Regions from separate parts of the Brevibacillus sp. RS1.1 genome, predicted to be linked through region 2. Evidence: predicted binding sites of a transcription regulator. Region 2 holds the regulator's gene; the other holds the start of a gene.
The links. The regulator CtsR, encoded in region 2, represses protease genes until heat stress. The targets are predictions, from matches to a motif close to ATGGTCAATAAAGGTCAAACA.

Region 1 (4,421 bases), on a different contig from region 2:
AAAATACGAGAAAAACAAAATATTTCGATGTAGATGCATGTTATACTAAAGGATAATAGTCTACTAGTAAGGAGGTCCATTCATGGTTCAACAGCAGGTCGTGGTTCAGTTAAAGACCGGTTTGCAAGCTCGTCCAGCAGCTTTTTTCGTACAGGAAGCTAACCGTTTTGCATCGGAAGTATTCGTAGAAAAAGGCAACAAGAAGGTCAATGCGAAAAGCATCATGGGTATCATGAGCCTCGCAATCAGCTCTGGAACGGAAATTACCATTTTGGCAGAAGGGCCGGATGCCTCCCAGGCAGTCAGCAGCCTTACGAATCTGGTAAGCAAAGAAGAATAGAGTCACGAGAGACACTTTTCCCTTAAGGGAGGTGTCTTTTTTTGTTGGTCATCTTGATGAATATGTATCAATTCACTTCGGTCAGGGCATTTCTAACCATGTATATTGCATGAAGGAGGAATGAGACATGAGTAACCGTGATAAGTGTTACGAAGGCCGCGATTGTTATGATATGGACATTGATCGGATGGTGAATGAGGGACTGGGGGGCGGAGTTGTTTCCGACCAAAACGGCCTGATTGAAGAAACGACTGTAGATACGATGACAGGGGCTACGTCAGCCAAGCAAGCTCTTGACGATGACCAATAGAGGGAGTCAGTCACTTATGAATGTAACAAGAGCACAAGCCATCATGAAATCCGACGACCATATCAAGGTAGAGTACGATGGACAAGCCGTTTGGATCGATGCTGTAGACGAAAAAACGTCAACAGCACGTGTACATGAGGAAAAAAATCCAGGGCATAGCCGAACCGTCTATGTCAGTCAGTTAATGGAAGTATCACAATGATTCATCGAAAAAGCCGAGCAGACCAAGGGAAACCTCAAGGGGTTTGCTCGGCATAAAAAAACACTCGGCCGGTAGTTCAGGCACGAGTGTTTTTTTACGACAGCTCTTATTTTTTCGAAGACGGTTCGGAAGTGATGACTTTGTCAATCAATCCGTACGCTACTGCTTCAGCGGCAGAGAGGAAGTTGTCGCGATCGGTATCCTTTTGGATGCGCTCCAAAGGCTGTCCAGTGCGTTCAGCCAAGATGGTGTTCAGATGATCACGCATCTTCAAGATACGTTTTGCGGCAATCTCAATGTCGCTCGCTTGTCCTTGTGCGCCACCCAATGGTTGGTGGATCATGACTTCACTGTTTGGCAGAGCAAAGCGCTTGCCTTTTGCCCCAGCAGCCAGCAGGAATGCTCCCATGGAAGCAGCCATTCCGATACAAATGGTGGATACATCAGGCTTGATGAAGTGCATAGTATCGTAAATTGCCATACCAGCAGTAATAGAACCGCCTGGGCTGTTTATGTACAAGTGAATGTCTTTCTCCGGATCTTCCGCCTGAAGGAACAACAACTGTGCCACAACGATATTGGCTACGGTGTCGTTGATTGGGGTTCCCAGAAAGATGATGCGGTCTTTGAGCAGGCGGGAATAAATATCGTAAGCACGTTCCCCGCGGCTTGTCTGTTCAATGACGGTTGGAATTAAATTCATATGCATCTAGTCTTCCTCCTCTCTTTGTAACAATATCATACACAAAAGGTCAATGAAGGTCAAACACATAAGTGCGCGCCCTCACTACCATGTTTGCCAAATTCCCTCTGTCTAAACCTACTCGAAAAGGAAAACATTCATTCCTTGGAATTCTCATCGGCCTCGGTTAAATCGACGGCGAGTTTCAGCGTGGCTTTCATCTTTTTTCCCTTGATAATCGTATATTCATCGATTTGTTTGGCTTGCAGTTGATTGATGGCTTCCGCCAGCTCCTGTTGATCTTTGTATGGTTCAATGGTCAATAAGCATTCTTCATCACTGGCCTCTTGATAAATGAGAAAAAAACGTTCCCCTGCCATAGCAAGCCTCACTTTCGAAAGTTATCCACAATGTTATACACAGGTTGTGCACAAAAACATTTGTTCGTGGGATATTTATTTTTTTCCTAGTCTTGTCATGTTTGGGGAGAGAATTACATAGGAAATGTATGGGATAAAAAAGAAGGAAAAAGTTGATTTATGTCGAATCATACAAAATTGGAATTCATTTCATGATATTTAAGGGGTGTTTATTATGCTTCGCAAGTTTTCTACAATGATGCTGACAGCAGCTCTTCTAACAGGAAGTGTAGCGGCAACGGCTGCGTTTGCCCAAACTGCTCCTGCACCAGCTGTACAACAAAAAATCAAAGTTCAGCTAAACGGCAAGGAGTTCCCATTCCCACAAGAAATCGTTACTGAAAATGGTGTTGCGTATGTGAATGCGAGCACATTGGCGATTGCTTTGGGTGGTAGCGCAGCATGGGATAGCACGACTAAATCTCTGTTGGTAGCCAAAGACAACAAGTACGCTCTGCGTATGTACGAAAACCAAAACTTTGCTTATAAAAACGGCAAAGAAACGAGTGTAGCAAATCCGCCACGTCCAGTGACCGGAGCAGTGCTCGTGCCCCTCGTATTCATTGCCCAAGAATTGGGTGCAAAAGTAGAGTACGATGCAAAAACGCTCACTTACAAGCTGAGCATTCCAATTAATTCCTAATAATCAATGGGATACTTCTCATGAGGATAGCCACTTCTATGCGTAGAAGTGGCTATTTGCCTCAATACTACATGTGTACACCTCTATTAGCAGACAGCGATAGAGGGTTTTTTTATGGATTCTTCTTTCAATCATTTCTATTGCAAATTTTCTAAAATATCCTACAATAAGATTGTGATTCATAGTTTGCTCATAAATAAAGAGGGGGATTTTTGCTATGAAAAAACAGAAATCATTGTCGATACTGGCTGCAACATTTGCTCTGAGCACAATGCTCGCGGGCTGCGGTGGAGGTGCGGGGACTGGTAGCCAAAGCGCGACACCACAGCCGAGCAACAATAGCGGAGGAAGCACGGGCGGTGCAAGTGGCGCTACTGAGAAGCTCGTTGTTGCTGTAGTTGGTCCGATGTCTGGCCAGTATTCTGATTATGGAAGCACAGCAAAAGCTGGTGCTGAATATGCGTTGAAAGAAAAGGCAGAGGCATTCAAAGCACTTGGCTTTGACGTTCAATTGTCCGCGCAAGACGACCAAGCTGACCCGAAACAAGGGGTAGCAGTCGCACAAATGTTGATTTCGAATCCTGATGTAGTCGGAGTAGTAGGCCATGCTACAACAGGTGCTTCGATCACAGCAGCAGCGCAATACGAGCAAGAGAAGCTCGTAATGGTATCTCCTTCCGCAACGGGATCAGATTTGACTGAGCAAGGCAAACAGATCGTACACCGCATTTGTGCGCGTGATGATCAACAAGGCTCCAAGGCTGCGATTTTTGCCAAAAATCAGTTGAATGTAAAAACAGCTTTCGTTATGCATGACAAGGCTGCTTATGGACAAGGTCTTGCGGAAGAAGTGAAAAAGCAATTTGAAAAAGACGGCGTACAAGTTCTCGGCTATGAAGGGGTAACAGCAGGCGAGAAGGATTATAGTGCGATCATCACCCAAATCCTTGCGAAAAATCCAGAGATGATCTACTTCGGTGGATACTACTCTGATGCAGGGATCATCGTGAAGCAAGCACGTGAAAAAGGCTTCAAAGGTGTCTTCATGGGTGGCGATGGCTACGACTCCGCTGACATGGTGAAAATTGCTGGTGCAGAAAATGCCAATAACGTGGTCTTTACTTCTACTGTTGGCGATATTGGTGCTACCGAAGACGGCAAGAAATGGATCACAGACTTCGAGAGCGCGACTGGCAACAAAGTAGGGATCTTCACTTCGTTTGGTTATGACTCCATGGGTGTTATGCTGAACGGTCTGGAAGAAGCGATCAAAGCAAACGGCGGCAAAAAGCCAACGCGTGAACAAGTGCTGGAAGCGGTTCACAAAACCAAAGATTACAAAGGAAAATTCGTTAACGTAACATTCAATGAAAAAGGCGACAACGACTTTGCTTCCGTATACGTGTACAAGTATGAGGACGGAAAGAAAGTATTCATGGGTGAAGCGAAGTAATTCTTCATTATGAATAAGCCATTTGGGACATACTACGTTTGGCATGAATACCAGAATGAAAAGGAAGGGATTCTGATGTCAAACAATCGAAATACCAAGAATGGCGGAAACCAAGGACACAGCAGCAAGACCCAAGGCACCCAGAAGCAAAAGTCCGAAAGAGATCGTAACCTGAATAAACAGGATCCACAATAACAATGACAAAAGCCCACTCGTTTTAGCCAAAGGAGCTAACGGGTGGGCTTTTGCTTGTTAAATACCTTGCTTGCTAGGCAACCGCTTTTCGGGATGACCATAGCCCTGATGCTGTCTGCTTCGTAGGTTTTTCGCTTGGGATTCGCGAATTTTGGCCACGAACTCACTCGTGCTCAT
Region 2 (4,421 bases):
ACGATCATTACGGACTATACCATCCATCCTTCATGGATTAATCACCATATCAATTATTACTTCATCGGTCATGAACAGCTGTATTACCTGTTAGACGTTTATCGACAGGATCATCAAAAATTCATTCCGATGGGCATTCCTATCATGAAGAAATTCAGCTTGCCATTGGAACCCGAATTGATTCGTCAAAAGCTTGGTCTCGCTCCTGAACAAAAGAGCATTATTCTTTCGGGGGGCGGATTGGGTCTCGGCTCGATGGAAAAGGTATTAGATGGGCTAGAAGAGATTAACATTCCCCTGAAAACCTTTGTGTTAACAGGGACAAACGACAAGCTATACAATAAGGTGACAAATCGTACGTATCGGCATGAAGTCGTTCCGCTAAAATTCATCAATAACTTTCACGAATACCTGGAAACGGCTGATTTAATTGTCACCAAATCAGGCGGACTTACATCAGCTGAAGTAATGAGTAAACGGGTACCCATGATTGTTTACAACCCTCTGCCTGGACAGGAAGAGAGGAATAGCCACTTTTTGCTCAATAATGGATGTGCGGTACACGCGAATCTATCCGAGCAGTTGATTTACTTTATCGATGAACTATTGCATAGCCCGTCCAAGGTGGAATATATGCGTAGAATGGGACAAAAAATCTCGAAGCCAGATGCTGCACAACGAATTACTGAGTTTATCATGGATGATATGAATATGTTGCCAGGAAAAGTAGAATAGCTGCCTAGCCAGACAAAATGGAGGAACCCATGACTGTACCATTCGCGATATTATTTGATATGGATGGCACGTTACTGCAAACAGAAAAGCTGTCGACCCCCGCTTTTATTCGAACGTTTGACCAGCTTCGTCAAAAAGGGCTATGGCAAGGGGAAACCCCTGACGAACGTGAACTGATCAATGTACTGGGAATGACGATCGAGCAGATCTGGGATAAATTACTGCCGGGTGCGAGTGAAGAAGCCATTCGGTCAGCAGATGCTTTCTTGCTAGACAACGAAATCCAGTTACTCAAAGAACGAGTGACCGAGCTATATCCGGATGTAAAATCAACCTTAGAAAAGCTGCATGAAAAAGGATTTGCTTTATTTGTAGCAAGCAATGGGCAGGAAGAGTACATCGATGCCATTTGTCAGGCATACGAGTTAAAGCCGTTGATGACAGACCTGTACTCGGCTGGTCGTTTCCGCACGCATTCCAAAAATGACCTGGTTGCAAAATTGTTGTCTGATTACAAAATTGGGCAGGCCATCATGGTAGGAGATCGTCACTCCGACGTGGAAGCAGGCAAGACAAACGGTTTATTTACCATTGGATGCGACTTTGGTTTTGCGAAACCAGGCGAGCTTGATGGGGCAGATGTTATTATCACCAGCTTCTCTCAGCTACTGAATCATTTGCCAGCAATCGACACCAATAAGCAAGAACAAGCATAAACCATTCCTCAGGGAGTGGTTTTTTTGTTGATCATGTCCAAGTTTCAAGCGACCCTCTTTTGCCCACACTAGAATGTGTAAGGGACACTTGCGGGCACGCACTAAACCCATTATAATTAACGTCAAAGATAGTCAAAGTCAATAGGTAACCTCATAAGAACATACACATAGGAATAGGAGGCGATGACTTGCGAAACATCTCGGACATCATTGAACATCACTTGAAAAGCATCCTTACTAACAGTCCCAATGGATCGATCGAGATTCAGCGTAGTGAGCTTGCCGACCATTTTCAATGTGTGCCGTCTCAGATCAATTACGTCATCAATACGCGCTTTACCGTTCAAAAAGGATACCTCGTAGAGAGTAAGCGCGGGGGCGGCGGGTATATTCGCATACGCAAGGTGCAGATTGTCAGCAAAGCACGCTTGCAGGAATTGCTAACAGAAGAACTGATTGGAGAGAGCATCAGTCAGAGTGTGGGAAATGCGATCGTAGAAAGACTATTAGAGGAAGGGTTAGTCAACATTAGAGAAGCCACCTTGATGAAAATCGCTACCTCGCGAAACGTTTTGACTCTAGAAGCTGAATTGCGGGATCGTTTGCGGGCAAATATTTTAAAGCAGATGATCGCGGCAATCTTGTTGAAGTAAAAGGAGGTATGATGTTATGAACTGTGAGGAATGCGGAAAACGACCGGCGACACTTCATTTGACGAAAATCGTCAATGGCGAAAAAACCGAATACCATATTTGCGAGCAATGTGCTCATGAAAAAGGGGACGTCTTTACCGGCTTTCACAACTTCAGCATCAACAATCTCCTGTCAGGACTTTTAAAATTTGATCCCATGCAAAAGAATGGACGCGAAACGGCAACGAATAAGCCGCTTCAATGCGAAACATGTGGACTCACATATGCTCAATTTAGTAAAAGCGGCCGATTTGGCTGTAGTGATTGCTACACCTTTTTGGGGGATCGACTGGACCCACTTTTCCGCCGGATTCATGGAAACACACAGCATAGTGGAAAAGTACCAGAGCGTACCGGTGGCAAACTGAAGATCCGTAAAGAGCTGGAGCAACTAAAGCAAGCGCTGCAAAGTCATGTCGCCAGTGAAGAGTTCGAGAAGGCAGCAGAAATGCGTGATCGAATTCGAGCATTGGAACAAAAAATGGCCCAATCGTAGCAAGGGAGGTTAGCTGGTTATGTCCCAAAAGCAGTTTATGCAAAACCCGTGGAGCAATTGGATGAAAGGAGAAGGTCCTGATTCCGACATTGTCATTAGTACACGGCTGCGTATCGCCCGTAACCTGCGCCAGCACCCCTTTCCGTTATTGGCAACGGACTCGCAGGCCGAGGAAGTCGTCAGAAAGGTAACGGAAGTAAGCGATTCGGAGGCAATGCGCAAACGGCATCAGCTTCAGGTCATCCATATGGATCAAATTAACCCGTTAGAAAAACGGGTGCTCGTAGAAAAGCATCTGATTAGCCCTCATTTGGCAGAGGAATCCCGTAAAGGTGCCGTATTGCTTCGGGAAGATGAGTCTGTCAGCATTATGGTTAATGAAGAAGACCACATTCGAATACAGGTACTATTACCCGGGTTTCGTTTGAACGAGGCATGGGAAATAGGTACGAAGATAGACGACATTTTTGAGAAAAGCTTGAACTACGCGTTCGACGAAACTCGAGGATATCTTACAAGCTGCCCAACCAATGTGGGTACGGGAATTCGTGCATCCGTGATGCTGCACCTGCCCGCTCTGGTGATGACGCAGCAGATCAGCAGAATTTTACAGGCGATTAATCAAGTTGGTCTGGTCGTTAGAGGAATTTACGGAGAGGGCAGCGAAGCTCTAGGGAATCTTTTTCAGTTATCCAATCAGGTCACACTGGGGATGTCTGAGTCGGATATCCTTTCCAATCTCTACGGTGTGGCCAGACAGATTATTGAGCAAGAGCGTGTGGCACGCACTTACTTGCTGGAGCACACCCGGGTTTCTTTGGAGGATCGGATTTTTCGGTCGTATGGCATCTTGATGTATGCCCGCACGGTAGAGTCCAAGGAAGCGGCTCAGCGTCTGTCAGATGTACGTCTGGGGATTGATCTAGGCATCATTCCTAATGTATCTCCGCTCGTCTTAAACGAACTGTTGGTCACGACACAGCCAGGTTTTTTACAACACCACGCTGGTCAAAAGCTCACTCCGGACCAACGCGACGAAAGAAGGGCAAGGCTGATCCGCGAACGTCTACGCGTAGTAGAATCACAAGAGTAATCGTAATGGTATCACGCAATTGTTAACCATACAGAGAAAAAACACGGTTATACGGAGGTGTACGATATGATGTTTGGACGTTTTACAGAACGCGCACAAAAAGTACTGGCGCTTGCCCTGGAAGAGGCGGTTCGTCTCGGACACAAAGATATTGGGACAGAGCATGTGCTGCTGGGACTCATTCGAGAAGGCGAAGGAATTGCGGCGAAGGCACTGCAATCACTTGGGCTTGGCCTCGATAAAATCCAGAGCGAAGTGGAGTCGTTAATCGGGCGAGGAACAGAGCAGTCCGGTAGTAATTACACACCAAACTATACACCTCGCGCCAAAAAGGTCATTGAACTGTCGATGGACGAAGCCCGCAAGCTGGGTCATACCTATGTGGGGACTGAACATATTCTGCTTGGCTTGATCCGTGAAGGAGAAGGTATTGCTGCGAGAATCATGAACAATTTGGGCGTTAGCCTGAACAAGGCACGTCAACAGGTACTCCAGCTGCTGGGCAGCTCGGAAATGATGGCATCTCATCAACCGTCTGGAGGGAATCCAGCGGCGAATACGCCGACGTTGGACGGCTTGGCAAGGGATCTGACTGCAATCGCTCGTGACGGCGGTCTGGACCCGGTTATCGGTCGCCAAAAAGAAATCGAGCGTGTGATCCAAGTACTTAGCAGACGCACCAAGAACAA

Region 1: a site for CtsR is predicted at 1,601-1,621, ahead of clpP (ATP-dependent Clp endopeptidase proteolytic subunit ClpP). Genes of this name have one in related genera too.

What each region holds. Positions count from the first base shown of each region.
Region 1 covers NZ_JABSVA010000021.1:6,427-10,847, forward strand. Annotated here, with positions in the region: gene whiA (DNA-binding protein WhiA) at 1-33, shown strand, start outside; gene HP570_RS28735 (HPr family phosphocarrier protein) at 83-340, shown strand; gene HP570_RS28740 (hypothetical protein) at 468-650, shown strand; gene HP570_RS28745 (H-type small acid-soluble spore protein) at 667-852, shown strand; gene clpP (ATP-dependent Clp endopeptidase proteolytic subunit ClpP) at 959-1,561, opposite strand; gene HP570_RS28755 (hypothetical protein) at 1,693-1,914, opposite strand; gene HP570_RS28760 (copper amine oxidase N-terminal domain-containing protein) at 2,129-2,596, shown strand; gene HP570_RS28765 (branched-chain amino acid ABC transporter substrate-binding protein) at 2,814-4,049, shown strand; gene HP570_RS28770 (DUF4023 domain-containing protein) at 4,302-4,421, opposite strand, start outside.
Region 2 covers NZ_JABSVA010000015.1:58,463-62,883, reverse strand. Annotated here, with positions in the region: gene HP570_RS27290 (MGDG synthase family glycosyltransferase) at 1-735, shown strand, start outside; gene HP570_RS27285 (HAD hydrolase-like protein) at 765-1,451, shown strand; gene HP570_RS27280 (CtsR family transcriptional regulator) at 1,640-2,104, shown strand; gene mcsA (protein-arginine kinase activator protein McsA) at 2,121-2,639, shown strand; gene mcsB (protein-arginine kinase McsB) at 2,659-3,732, shown strand; gene HP570_RS27265 (ATP-dependent Clp protease ATP-binding subunit) at 3,799-4,421, shown strand, end outside.